DNA from 2 places in the Serratia entomophila genome. Region 1 is predicted to be linked to the other one. Evidence: predicted binding sites of a transcription regulator. Region 1 holds the regulator's gene; the other holds the start of a gene.
The links. The regulator PurR, encoded in region 1, represses purine synthesis genes. The targets are predictions, from matches to a motif close to CANGCAAACGTTTGCNTG.
Positions count from the first base shown of each region.

Region 2: a site for PurR is predicted at 2,605-2,622, ahead of purL (phosphoribosylformylglycinamidine synthase). Genes of this name have one in related genera too.

Region 1 covers NZ_CP082787.1:2,273,401-2,279,738, reverse strand. The annotation lists gene rnt (ribonuclease T) at 1-220, shown strand, start outside; gene KHA73_RS11195 (Grx4 family monothiol glutaredoxin) at 290-637, opposite strand; gene KHA73_RS11190 (C40 family peptidase) at 1,053-1,871, shown strand; gene cydH (cytochrome bd-I oxidase subunit CydH) at 2,015-2,104, opposite strand; gene purR (HTH-type transcriptional repressor PurR) at 2,429-3,454, shown strand; gene punR (DNA-binding transcriptional activator PunR) at 3,451-4,395, opposite strand; gene punC (purine nucleoside transporter PunC) at 4,519-5,733, shown strand; gene cfa (cyclopropane fatty acyl phospholipid synthase) at 6,075-6,338, shown strand, end outside.
Region 2 covers NZ_CP082787.1:3,783,620-3,789,957, reverse strand. The annotation lists gene KHA73_RS18330 (DUF2157 domain-containing protein) at 1-361, opposite strand, end outside; gene tadA (tRNA adenosine(34) deaminase TadA) at 472-978, shown strand; gene mltF (membrane-bound lytic murein transglycosylase MltF) at 979-2,439, opposite strand; gene purL (phosphoribosylformylglycinamidine synthase) at 2,715-6,338, shown strand, end outside.

The DNA.
Region 1 (6,338 bases):
CCCGTTCGCCACCTTCGATACCGCGGCGCTGAGCGGGCTGGTGCTGGGCCAAACGGTGCTGGCGAAAGCCTGTATCGCCGCCGGCATGCCATTTGACAGCAGCCAGGCGCATTCGGCGCTGTACGACACCGAGCAAACCGCCCTGCTGTTTTGCGAGCTGGTCAACCGCTGGAAACGCCTCGGCGGCTGGCCGCTGGCCGCCGGCGACCTCGACGACTGACAAAAAAATCGGGCGGCCCAGTCTGCACTGGCGCCGCCCGATATGCGATGGCAACAAGCCGCCGGCCGATTAAGGCTGTTGGTCTTCCTGCTCTTTGTATTTCTCTGCGGTTTCTTTGATCAGCTGCTGCAGTTCCCCGCGCTGATACATCTCGATGATAATATCGCAGCCGCCGACCAATTCGCCGTCAACCCACAGCTGTGGAAACGTCGGCCAGTTGGCGTACTTAGGCAGCTCGGCGCGGATGTCCGGGTTTTGCAAAATATCAACGTAGGCAAAGCGCTCGCCACAGGCGGACAGCGCCTGAACCGCCTGTGCGGAAAAACCGCAGTTTGGCAGCTTTGGCGAGCCTTTCATGTACAGCAGAATCGGGTTCTCAGCAATCTGGTGCTGAATTTTTTCAATCGTCGTCGTCATTTATTGCTTCCTCAGGCCACATCTCATGGCTACAACATGCATCACACGGGCTATTGTAGCGGCTGGAACAGCCGCAAGAAAACGCCATCTTTTGCAAGGGCATTCACCCGCCGCCGATCGCGCTTCACCGGCAACGCCATTCCGGTTAAAACATACGCTCAGAATAACATTTTTAATCCGACCATTTCACTAATATATTTTGGCGGCCCAACCGCCCGCTTTATAATATCCACGGAAACGAGGTGATGTTTTTTTATACATCAACAGGTTGATTTTAAACCAAAAAAAATGCTATTAACTTTTTCTCACAATATGGATTATCATTTATGAGTTCTTCGCTGTTTTATATGGCGAAATTCGGGAATACTGTGACTCTTTCGATATCCGTTTCGGGGCCAAGGTTGGTGACATCGACATGCGTTTAATTCTTACGCTTTTTGTGCTGTTATTTACGCAGCTATTCTTCAATTTGGCGCACGCTGCGCCACAGGCGCGTGTTGCCGCCGAGCAGCGCAAGAGCCATGTTAATGAAGCACGGCCGGATGACCGCAAAAAAAAGAAAGCGGTAAAGGCCGGCAAAAAAGCCAAAGTCACGGCAAGCGAGAAAAAAACCAAGATCGCCAAGGCCAAACCCGAGAAAACCGCTAAAAAGATTGTCAGCGCCAAGTCGAAAGCCAAACCCCAGAAAATCGCCAAGATCAAAGTCACCCCACCGAAAAAGGGCTACAAAAAAGGCTACGGTCGCCACCGCGAAGCCGGTATGGCAACCGCCAAACTGGTGCTCGATGATAAGCCGCTGAAGCTTAGCCCGGCGCATAAAAAACGCTATCAGCACGCCAAACAAACTGCCATGGCCAAGCTGATGGATCAGATGGGCAAGCCTTATCGTTGGGGCGGCAGCTCGCCGCGCACCGGCTTTGACTGCAGCGGCCTGATTTATTACGCCTATAAGGACGTGGTAAAAATCAAGATGCCGCGCACCGCCAATGAGATGTATCACCTGCGCGACGCCGCGCCGATCAAGAAAAACGAACTGGAAAGCGGCGACCTGGTGTTCTTCCGCATCAACAACCGCGGCGTGGCCGATCATGTCGGCGTTTACCTCGGCAACGGCAAGTTTATCCAGTCTCCGCGTACCGGCGAAGAGATCCGCATCAGCCAGCTCGACAACGACTACTGGCAGAACCACTACATCGGCGCCCGCCGGGTAGTGACGCCGAAAACCATCCGCTAATACCAGGCTGGCGCGATACGCGACCGAAATGCCTGGAGAACCTCCGGGCGTTGGCGTACCGGACCTGTGCTGCAGAAAAACGCGGATAACCGCCGGGGAGAGCGACGAGGCGCAGCAAGCTGCGCCTTTTTAATGCCGGGGATTCAGTTCAACGCGGCGGTGAAGCTGAAGGCAATGATCACGGCCAGCGCACACAGGGTGGTGAACAGCGACATCTTCAGATCGGTATCCATTACTACTCCTTCTCAGATAGGCTTTCCCAAGGATAAAAGGCGCACAATTAGTACGTCAAATCATTTTCCCACAGTTCGCCAATAAAATCTTGTTATCATTTCCCTGTTTATAATACCGATTACCTCTTCCCCTTTTGCTCAATATGCGACAAAATTCGCAGTTCACAACTGCGTACCGGCAACAATGCCCCTCCTGACCAAGCGCTGACGACTTCAATACACTAAAAACTCAGTTTTCGCTTCTCTGGAGGAGGATCTACGCAGGCAAACGATTAACATCACACTTACATGCTGCAACATGTAAGTTCAGGAGTCATTTCTTACATGGCAACGATTAAAGATGTGGCCAAACGCGCTGGCGTTTCCACCACCACCGTTTCGCACGTCATCAATAAGACTCGTTTCGTCGCCGAAGAGACCAAAGCGGCCGTGTGGGCCGCAATCAAAGAACTGCATTACTCACCGAGCGCCGTAGCGCGCAGCCTGAAGGTCAATCACACCAAGTCGATCGGCCTGCTGGCCACCTCGAGCGAGGCGCCCTACTTTGCCGAAGTGATTGAGGCGGTGGAAAACAGCTGCTACAGCAAGGGCTATACGCTGATCCTGTGCAACTCGCACAACAACCTGGACAAGCAGCGCGCCTACCTGGCGATGCTGGCGCAAAAACGCGTCGACGGGCTGCTGGTGATGTGCTCGGAATACCCGGACCAACTGCTGGGCATGCTGGAAGACTACCGCAATATCCCAATGGTGGTGATGGACTGGGGCGCGGCGCGCGGTGACTTTACCGACACCATCATCGATAACGCCTTCGAAGGCGGCTACCTGGCCGGCCGTTATCTGATCGAACGCGGCCATCGCGATATCGGCGCCATTCCCGGCCAGCTGGCGCGCAACACCGGCGGCGGCCGCCATCAGGGCTTCCTGAAGGCGATGCAGGAAGCCAATATCGAGGTGCGCGACGAATGGATAGTCCAGGGCGACTTCGAACCGGAATCCGGTTACAAGGCGATGCATCAGATCCTGTCGCAAAAACAGCGCCCGACCGCGGTGTTCTGCGGCGGCGACATCATGGCGATGGGCGCCATCTGCGCCGCCGACGAATTGGGCCTGCGGGTGCCGCAGGATATTTCGGTGATCGGCTACGACAACGTGCGCAACGCCCGCTACTTCACCCCGGCGCTGACCACTATCCACCAGCCCAAGGAGCGTTTGGGCGAAATGGCCTTCACCATGCTGCTGGATCGCATCATCAGCAAGCGCGAAGAGTCGCAGGTGATAGAGGTGCATCCGAAGCTGATCGAGCGCCGTTCGGTCGCCGACGGTCCGTTCATCGACTACCGCCGCTAATCGCCGCTGCCGGGAGCCCGCGCGGCTTCCGGCAGCGTTTCACCCAGCCACTCTTGGTTCAGGGTTTCACTGTCCCCCAGATATTCCAGCAGCCAGGCCATCGCCGGTGAGGGTTTATCCTGCTGCCAGGTCAGGCAGCAGGGGCTGGCGGGAAACGGCTGCTGCAGCTGCAGCGCCACCAGTTCGCCCCGCTGCACCAACGGCAAAACCCGGTGGGCCGGCATCATGCCGACGCACAGCCCGGCGCACAGGCAATCCAGCGCCGAAACCCAATCCGGCACCACCAGCCGCCGCTGGTTATCCAGCGTCCAGGTTACGCGCTTCGGCAGGTTGCGCGAGGTATCTTCCAGGCACAGCGAGGGATAGGGCCGCAGCTGGTCGTCATGCAGCGGGCCGGCCAACTGCGCCAGCGGGTGCCCTGGGCTGGCCACGCACAGCCAGTTCATATACCCCATATCGCGGAAGGCAAAACCGCCGCCGACCGGCACCGCGCGCGTCGCACCGATCGCCATCTCCGCCCGCCCATCGACCAGCGCATCCCACACGCCGTTGAATACCTCCGGCTGAACCTGCAGTTCCACGTCGGGAAAGTGCCGATAAAAGTCCAGCACCAGCTGGCGGCAGCGCTGCGGTTTGACGATGATGTCCACCGCGATGTTCAGCTGGCCGCGCCAGCCGTTGGCCACCTGCTGGCACTGCCGGCGGGTGTCGAGCATTTTTTTGATGACAACCCGCGCATCCTTGATAAACAGCGCGCCGGCCGGCGTCAGCTCCACGTCGCGATGGCGCCGCTCGAACAGCGGCACCGCCAGCCACTGCTCCAGCTGGCGCACCGTATAGCTGACCGCCGACGGCACCCGGTGCAGCTCCTGCGCCGCCGCGCTGAAACTGCCGGTGCGCGCCACTGCGTCCACCACTTCCAGAGAGTATTCAGACCACATTGTCTTGCCTTCAATTTTTTTAACAGCACTTTGCAAATATTACCGTTTCACAAGCAGAGATCCAGCCGGATACACTTGCCGGCGCTAAAAACCTGCGACAACAAAATATTAACGAGAAATACCATGCGAAATTCCTTTGGCTTTATGTTCTATCTCGCCGGCCTGAGTATGCTGGGTTATCTGGCGACCGACATGTACCTGCCCGCCTTCGGCGCCATGCGGGAAGAGCTGCAAATTTCCGCCGGCGCCATCAGCGCCAGCCTCAGTATCTTCCTGGCCGGCTTCGCCTTTGCGCAACTGCTGTGGGGGCCGCTCTCCGACCACCTGGGCCGTAAACCGGTGCTGCTGATCGGCCTGGCGCTGTTCGCCCTCGGCTGTCTCGGCATGCTATGGGTGCAAAATGCCGTGCAGCTGTGGTCGCTACGTTTTATTCAGGCGATCGGCGTGTGCTCCGCCGCGGTGACCTGGCAGGCGTTGGTGGTCGATCGCTACCGCGACGGCAAGGCGAACCGCGTATTCGCCACCATCATGCCGCTGGTGGCGCTGTCGCCGGCGCTGGCGCCGCTGCTGGGCGCCTGGTTGTTGAACCATAGCAGCTGGCGGACGATCTTCGCCGTGCTGCTGGGCATCACCGTACTGCTGCTGCTGCCGACCCTGCTGCTGAAAGAAAATGCCAAACCGCAACCGGCGGCCAGCGCCGAAAAGAACCGCGGCGTCAGCTTCTGGCAGCTGTTGAAGTCGCCGGTATTCAGCGGCAACGTCGCCATGTTCGCCGCCTGCTCGGCCGGCTTTTTCGCCTGGCTGACCGGTTCGCCGTTCATCCTTGGCGACATGGGCTACAGCCCGAATGATATCGGCCTGAGTTATGTGCCGCAAACCCTGGCCTTCCTGCTCGGCGGCTATGGCTGCCGCGCCGCGTTAAAACGCATTAATGGTAAAGCCCTGCTGCCCTGGCTGTTGGTAACCTACGGCATAAGTATGGTGGCGCTGTATCTGGTGGCGACGCTAACCGAACCGACCCTGACCACTTTGCTGATCCCGTTTTGCGTTATGGCACTGGTTAACGGCGCCGGCTACCCGATCATGGTGGCCAATGCGCTGACGCCGTTCCCGGAAAGCAGCGGCAAGGCGGCGGCGCTGCAAAATACCCTGCAGCTGGGCCTGTGCTTTGTCGCCAGCATGCTGGTTTCGGCGTTTATCGCCCAGCCGCTGTTGGCGACGGTAACGGTGATGGTTTCCACGGTGATTTTGGCCGCGTTGGGCTATTGGCTGCAGCGGGGAAAAACGGCCGACGCGGAGCAGAAAGCGCCGCGGGAACATGCTAACCAGGCGTCATAATTACCTGGGTTAATAGTCACTTAAAGAATATTTTTGCCGAGCGCGATTTACGGTTGAGTAAGCGCCTCGGCACGCCTATACTCAAAAACAACCTTTTAAAGTAACACCTTATAATCTCTATATCTCAAGTAGCTATTGTGTACGCGTATGGCGTCACACTTTTTTAAGGATGTGTTTATCCTGCGCCCTTTGCGTTGGGAGCCTTCTTAAAATTTTCCTCTGTTCATAGTCGGATATCAGACGCTGCGGGTAATTTTTCCGCGGTAAACGTATGCGCCCGCAGAAATTGTCTAAGCTTTTTCCTTGCGGGTCATCAGTCAGAAGAAGGTGATGGAGAAGCTATGAGTTCATCGTGTATAGAAGATCTGAGCATTCAGGATAACCAATGGTACCGTATCGCTCATGAAATGCTCGGCATGGCCGGTATTGAAATCAACGGATCGCGCCCCTTCGACATTCAGGTTAAAAACCCCGATTTTTTTAAACGCGTGCTGCAGGAAGGTTCTTTGGGGCTGGGCGAAAGTTATATGGACGGCTGGTGGGAGTGCGAGCGGCTGGATATATTCTTTCAACGCGTGGTCAGCGCCGGGCTGGAAAAGAAACTC
Region 2 (6,338 bases), 1.5 Mb from region 1:
TAAACAGCGCCGCCTCATTGCCGTAGCGTTTCTCAGGGTGCCGGCGGCGGCGGCGCAGCGCCCAGGCGTAGGCCAGCGCCGCCAGCACGCCGGCAATCACCATGCGCGCCGGCGCATCGAAGCGGAACAGCTCGCTTAACCAGGCTAACAGGCCGCTGTCGGCGAACAGGCTGGTGATGGCGATGACCAGCGAAGCCAGCGCGGCCAGAAACGCATAGCGCGCCAGCCGCCGCCAGTCGAAAGGCTGGATTTCCACGTGCTGCAACAGCTGCTGTTGCTGTTGCGGCGTCAGCGCGCCTTCCCCGACCCAACCGTTCAGCGCTTTGCGCACCACCGCAGCGTTCTTTTTACTCAGCTTCATGTTCCCTTTCCCTGAATCACACCGGTTTGCGCCAGTATAGTCGAGTGGCTGCGACAAAAGAGGACTAGTGTGTATAATGCCCGCCGCAAAAGCGCACGAGGAACTATGCGATGACTGAATATAATGATGAATACTGGATGCGTCAGGCATTGCGGCTGGCCCTGCGCGCGCAGGAAGAAGGGGAAGTGCCGGTGGGTGCGCTGCTGGTGTTGGATAATCAGGTGATAGGCGAAGGCTGGAATCGGCCGATCGGCCGCCACGATCCGACCGCCCATGCGGAAATCATGGCGTTGCGCCAGGGCGGGGCGGTGCTGCAAAATTACCGGCTGTTGAACGCCACGCTGTACGTCACGCTGGAGCCCTGCGTCATGTGCGCCGGCGCGATGGTGCACAGCCGCATCCGCCGCCTGGTGTACGGCGCGGCCGACGAGAAAACCGGCGCGGCCGGATCGCTGGTGGACATCCTGCGCCATCCGGGCATGAATCATCAGGTGGAGATCGCGTCGGGCGTGCTGGCGGAAGAGTGCGCCGCAACGCTGAGCAACTTTTTCCGCCTGCGCCGCGAGCAAAAAAAGGCGCTTAGGCTGGCGCAGCGCGCAGAGAATAAACCAGAATAATCAGTAATTAAGCGCCAGTTCCGGCATCACCGCCGGATAGCCTTTCCCCAACGCCTCACGCTCGGCCTCTTCCTGCGCCGCTTTCCTTTGTTTTTCCTGCAGATAGCCGACCAGACTGACCTGATAGCGGCGGATGTTTTCCACATAGTTATAGGCTTCGCGTCCGCGCGCGTAGCCGTAGGTCAGCTGCGGGTAGTAGCGTTTCTGGCTGAGCATCGGCAGGCGCTGTTTGACGTCCACCCAGCTGTCCGGATTGCCTTTTTGCATTTTGGTCAGCCTGCGGGCGTCCAGCATATGCCCCCAGCCCATGTTGTAAGCCGCCAGCGAGAACCAGATGCGTTCGTCTTCCGGCACGCTGTCCGGCACCTTGGCCATTAAGCGCTGCAGGTAGAGTGCGCCGCCCTGAATGCTCTCTTCCGGATCGAGACGATCGTTGACGCCCAGGCCGTCGGCGGTGGCGCGGGTCAGCATCATCAGGCCGCGCACCCCGGTGGGGGAGGTGGCCTGCGGATTCCAGTGCGACTCCTGATAAGCGATGGCCGCCAGCAGCTTCCAGTCGATCTCGCTGGCGTATTTTTCAAACAGCGGGCGGAAGTTGGGCAGCACCGCATCGATGGCCGACAGGAAGGTTTTGGTATCCACGTAGTCGAAGCTGCCGACGTGGCCGAGGTATTTCTCTTCCAGCCGGGCCAGGGTGCCGTCGTCCACCATCTGGCTATAGAAGTCCAGCATCGCCGCATACAGGCTGTCGTCGTTGCCGCGTCTCAGGTACCAGGTCACCGGTTCTTCATCGGTCACGTCGAACGCCACCGCCAGCTGCGGGTGGATGCGCTGCAGCAGGGCGATGGTCACCGAGTCGCCCAGGGTGTAGTCCAGCTTGCCGTCGGCAACCTGTTCCAGCAGCTCCTTCGAGGTGAGATCGCTGGAGGCTTCCCAACCGAGATCCGGGAACTTATCCTGCTTGAGCTGTTTCAGCGTGCTGACGTGCGCAGAGCCGGAGGCCACCGCCAGCTTGCCTTTAATATCGGCAAAGCTTTTTGGCCGCGGGGTGCCCAGGCGATACACCAGCTGCTGGGAAACCGAGTAATAGGCCGGGCCGGTGCGCGCGCGGCTGAGGCGATCCTGATTGTAGATCAGGCCCGCCGCCAGCAGATCGGCGGCGTCATCGTCCAGATCGTCAAACAGATCGTTAATGTTCTTATGAGGGATCACCACCAGTTTCACCCCCAGGTAGTTGGCGAAGCGTTTCGCCAGCTCATAGTCGAGCCCACCGGGCCCCTGTTTGGTGGTGAAATAGGTGAGCGGCGAATTCAGGGTGCTGATCCGCAGTTCGCCGCGGGATTTTATCTCTTCGAGCTGCCCACCCTGGCCGCTGCGCCAGGCAATGTTGGGCCACAGGGCGAGCGCCAGAAGCAGGGTGACAACACCGATTAGAATGTAATTTATTTTAAGGCGTTTCAAATAGTTATCCAGTGGTGGCACAGGTACGCCGGCGATGACAACCTCGTCTTTTCTTATGGTTAAATCACCAGTGCCGGGGCATTTTGCGCAACAAAACGCCAGCGTGCAACTTTATTGACACGTTATGACAATTCGATGGCGCGAACAGCTTTTATCAATAATAGCTACGCAAACGGTTTCGTCGGCGGCGCGGATTCTCTATAATGGCGCGCGTTTTCCCCTGTTGCGCCCAATGAAGCGCTGAAGTCAGTTGCTTCGAAGACGAGAGAACTTTGATTATGGAAATACTGCGTGGTTCGCCCGCTTTGTCGGCTTTTCGCATTACCAAACTGCTGTCCCGCTGCCAGGACGCTCAACTTCCGGTCAGTGATATCTACGCCGAGTACGTCCACTTTGCCGATGTTAGCGCACCGCTAAGTGCCGAAGAACATGCCAAGCTTCAGCGCCTGCTCAGGTATGGCCCCTCTCTCGCCGAACACGCCCCCGCAGGCCGCCTGCTGTTGGTGACGCCGCGTCCGGGCACCATTTCCCCCTGGTCTTCCAAAGCCAGCGACATCGCTCACAACTGCGGCCTGAAGCAGGTGGTGCGGCTGGAGCGCGGCCTGGCGTTTTACGTCAAGGCGCCGGCGCTGACCGAATCCCAGTGGCAACAGTTGGCCGCCTTGCTGCATGATCGCATGATGGAAACCGTCTTCAGCGAGCTGCAGCAGGCTGAGCAGCTGTTCGCGCATCACCAACCGGCGCCGTATCAGGCGGTGGACGTGCTGGGTGAAGGGCGCAGCGCGTTGGAACAGGCTAACGTCAGGCTCGGCCTGGCGTTGGCGCAGGACGAAATCGACTATCTGCTGAACGCCTTTACCGGGCTGGGGCGCAACCCGACGGATATCGAACTTTATATGTTCGCGCAGGCCAACTCCGAGCACTGCCGCCACAAGATTTTCAACGCCGATTGGATCATCGACGGCGAACAGCAGCCGAAGTCGCTGTTCAAAATGATCAAGAATACCTTCGAGCAGACGCCGGACTACGTGCTGTCGGCTTATAAGGACAACGCCGCGGTGATGGAAGGCTCGCAGGTCGGCCGCTTCTTCGCCGCGCCGGGCAACGGCAAATATGATTACCATCAGGAAGACGCGCATATCCTGATGAAGGTGGAAACCCATAACCACCCGACGGCGATCTCCCCATGGCCGGGCGCCGCGACCGGCTCCGGCGGCGAGATCCGCGACGAAGGCGCCACCGGCCGCGGCGCCAAGCCGAAGGCCGGTCTGGTGGGCTTCTCGGTGTCCAACCTGCGCATTCCCGGCTTTGAACAGCCGTGGGAGCAGGATTTCGGCAAGCCGGATCGCATCGTCACCGCGCTGGACATCATGACCGAGGGCCCATTGGGCGGCGCGGCGTTCAACAACGAATTCGGTCGCCCGGCGCTGGTCGGCTATTTCCGTACCTATGAAGAGCAGGTCAACAGCCACAACGGCGTTGAACTGCGCGGCTATCATAAGCCCATCATGCTGGCTGGCGGCATCGGCAACATCCGCGCCGACCACGTGCAGAAAGGGGAAATCACCGTCGGCGCCAAGCTGGTGGTGCTGGGCGGCCCGGCAATGAATATCGGCCTGGGCGGCGGCGCGGCGTCTTCGATGGCTTCCGGCCAGTCCGACGCCGATCTGGACTTCGCTTCGGTACAGCGCGACAACCCGGAAATGGAGCGTCGCTGCCAGGAAGTGATCGACCGCTGCTGGCAGCTGGGCGAGCAAAACCCGATCCTGTTCATTCACGACGTCGGCGCCGGCGGTTTGTCCAACGCCATGCCTGAGCTGGTGAGCGACGGCGGCCGCGGCGGGCGTTTCGAACTGCGCGACATCCTCAACGACGAGCCGGGCATGAGCCCGCTGGAAGTGTGGTGCAACGAATCGCAGGAACGCTACGTGATGGCGATTGCCCCGGCGCAGATGGCGCAGTTTGACGAGATCTGCCGCCGCGAGCGCGCACCTTATGCGGTGATCGGTGAAGCCACCGAAGAACGGCATTTGACGCTGAACGACCGCCACTTCGACAATCAGCCGATCGACATGCCGCTGGACGTGCTGCTGGGCAAAACGCCGAAAATGACGCGCGACGTCACCAGCCTGCAGGCCCAGGGCCAGCCGGTGCAGCGTGCGGGCATCACCCTGGCCGACGCGGTGAAACGCGTGCTGCATCTGCCGGCGGTTGCGGAAAAAACCTTCCTGATCACCATCGGCGACCGTAGCGTAACCGGCATGGTGGCGCGCGATCAGATGGTCGGCCCATGGCAAATCCCGGTGGCCGATTGCGCGGTGACCACCGCCAGCCTGGACAGCTACTACGGTGAAGCGATGTCGATCGGCGAGCGCGCGCCGGTGGCGCTGCTGGACTTCGCCGCTTCCGGCCGCCTGGCGGTAGGGGAAGCCCTGACCAACCTGGCCGCCACCGAAATCGGCGAGCTGAAGCGCGTGAAGCTTTCCGCCAACTGGATGGCCGCTGCCGGCCACCCGGGCGAAGACGCCGGCCTGTACGCGGCGGTGAAAGCGGTGGGCGAAGAACTCTGCCCGGCGCTGGGCATCACCATCCCGGTGGGTAAAGACTCGATGTCGATGAAAACCCGTTGGCAGGAAGGCAACGAACAGCGCGAAATGACCTCGCCGCTGTCGCTGGTGATCACCGCCTTCGCCCGTGTGGAGGACGTGCGCCACACCGTGACGCCGCAGCTGCGCACCGACAAGGGCGATACCGCGCTGCTGTTGATCGATCTGGGCAACAGCCACAACGCATTGGGCGCCACCGCGCTGGCGCAGGTTTACCGTCAGCTGGGCGACAAGCCGGCCGACGTGCGCAACGTCGAACAGCTGGCGGGCTTCTTCAACGCCATGCAGCAGCTGGTGGCGGATCGCGCGCTGCTGGCCTACCACGACCGCTCCGACGGCGGCCTGTTGGTCACGCTGGCGGAGATGGCGTTTGCCGGCCACTGCGGCGTCAACGTTGATATCCGCGGCCTGGGCGACGATGCGCTGGCGGCGCTGTTCAATGAAGAGCTGGGCGCGGTGATTCAGGTTACCGCCGACCAGCTCGAGAGGGTGCGGCAAGTGTTCGCCCAGCATGGTCTGAGCGACAACGTGCATCACATCGGCAGCGCGCAGGCCGGCGATCGCTTCGTGATTAGCCAGAACGGCAAGGCGCTGTACGGCGAGAGCCGCAATACGCTGCGCACCTGGTGGGCGGAAACCACCTGGCAGATGCAACGCCTGCGCGACAACCCAGAGTGCGCCGATCAGGAGCATAAGGCCAAGCAGGATGAGCAAGATCCGGGCCTGAACGTGAAGCTGAGCTTCGCGCCGCAGGAAGACATCGCCGCGCCTTATATCGCCACGGGCGTCCGTCCGAAAGTGGCGGTGCTGCGCGAACAGGGGGTGAACTCCCACGTCGAGATGGCGGCGGCGTTCCACCGCGCCGGTTTTGACGCGGTAGACGTGCACATGAGCGATCTGCTGGAAGGGCGACGCGACCTGCAGGGCTTCCAGACGCTGGTGGCCTGCGGCGGCTTCTCCTACGGCGACGTGTTGGGCGCCGGTGAAGGCTGGGCGAAATCGATCCTGTTCAACGATCGGGTGCGCGACGAGTTCGCGTCCTTCTTCCATCGCCCGCAAACCCTGGCGTTGGGCGTGTGCAACGGTTGCCAGATGATGTCCAACCTGCGCGAGCTGATCCCGGGTGCCGAACACTGGCCGCGCTTCGTGCGCAACCTGTCGGACCGTTTTGAAGCGCGCTTCAGCCTGGTGGAAGTCGCGGCCAGCCCGTCGCTGTTCATGCAGGGTATGGCCGGTTCACGCATGCCGATCGCCGTTTCCCACGGGGAAGGCCACGTCGAAGTGCGCGACGCG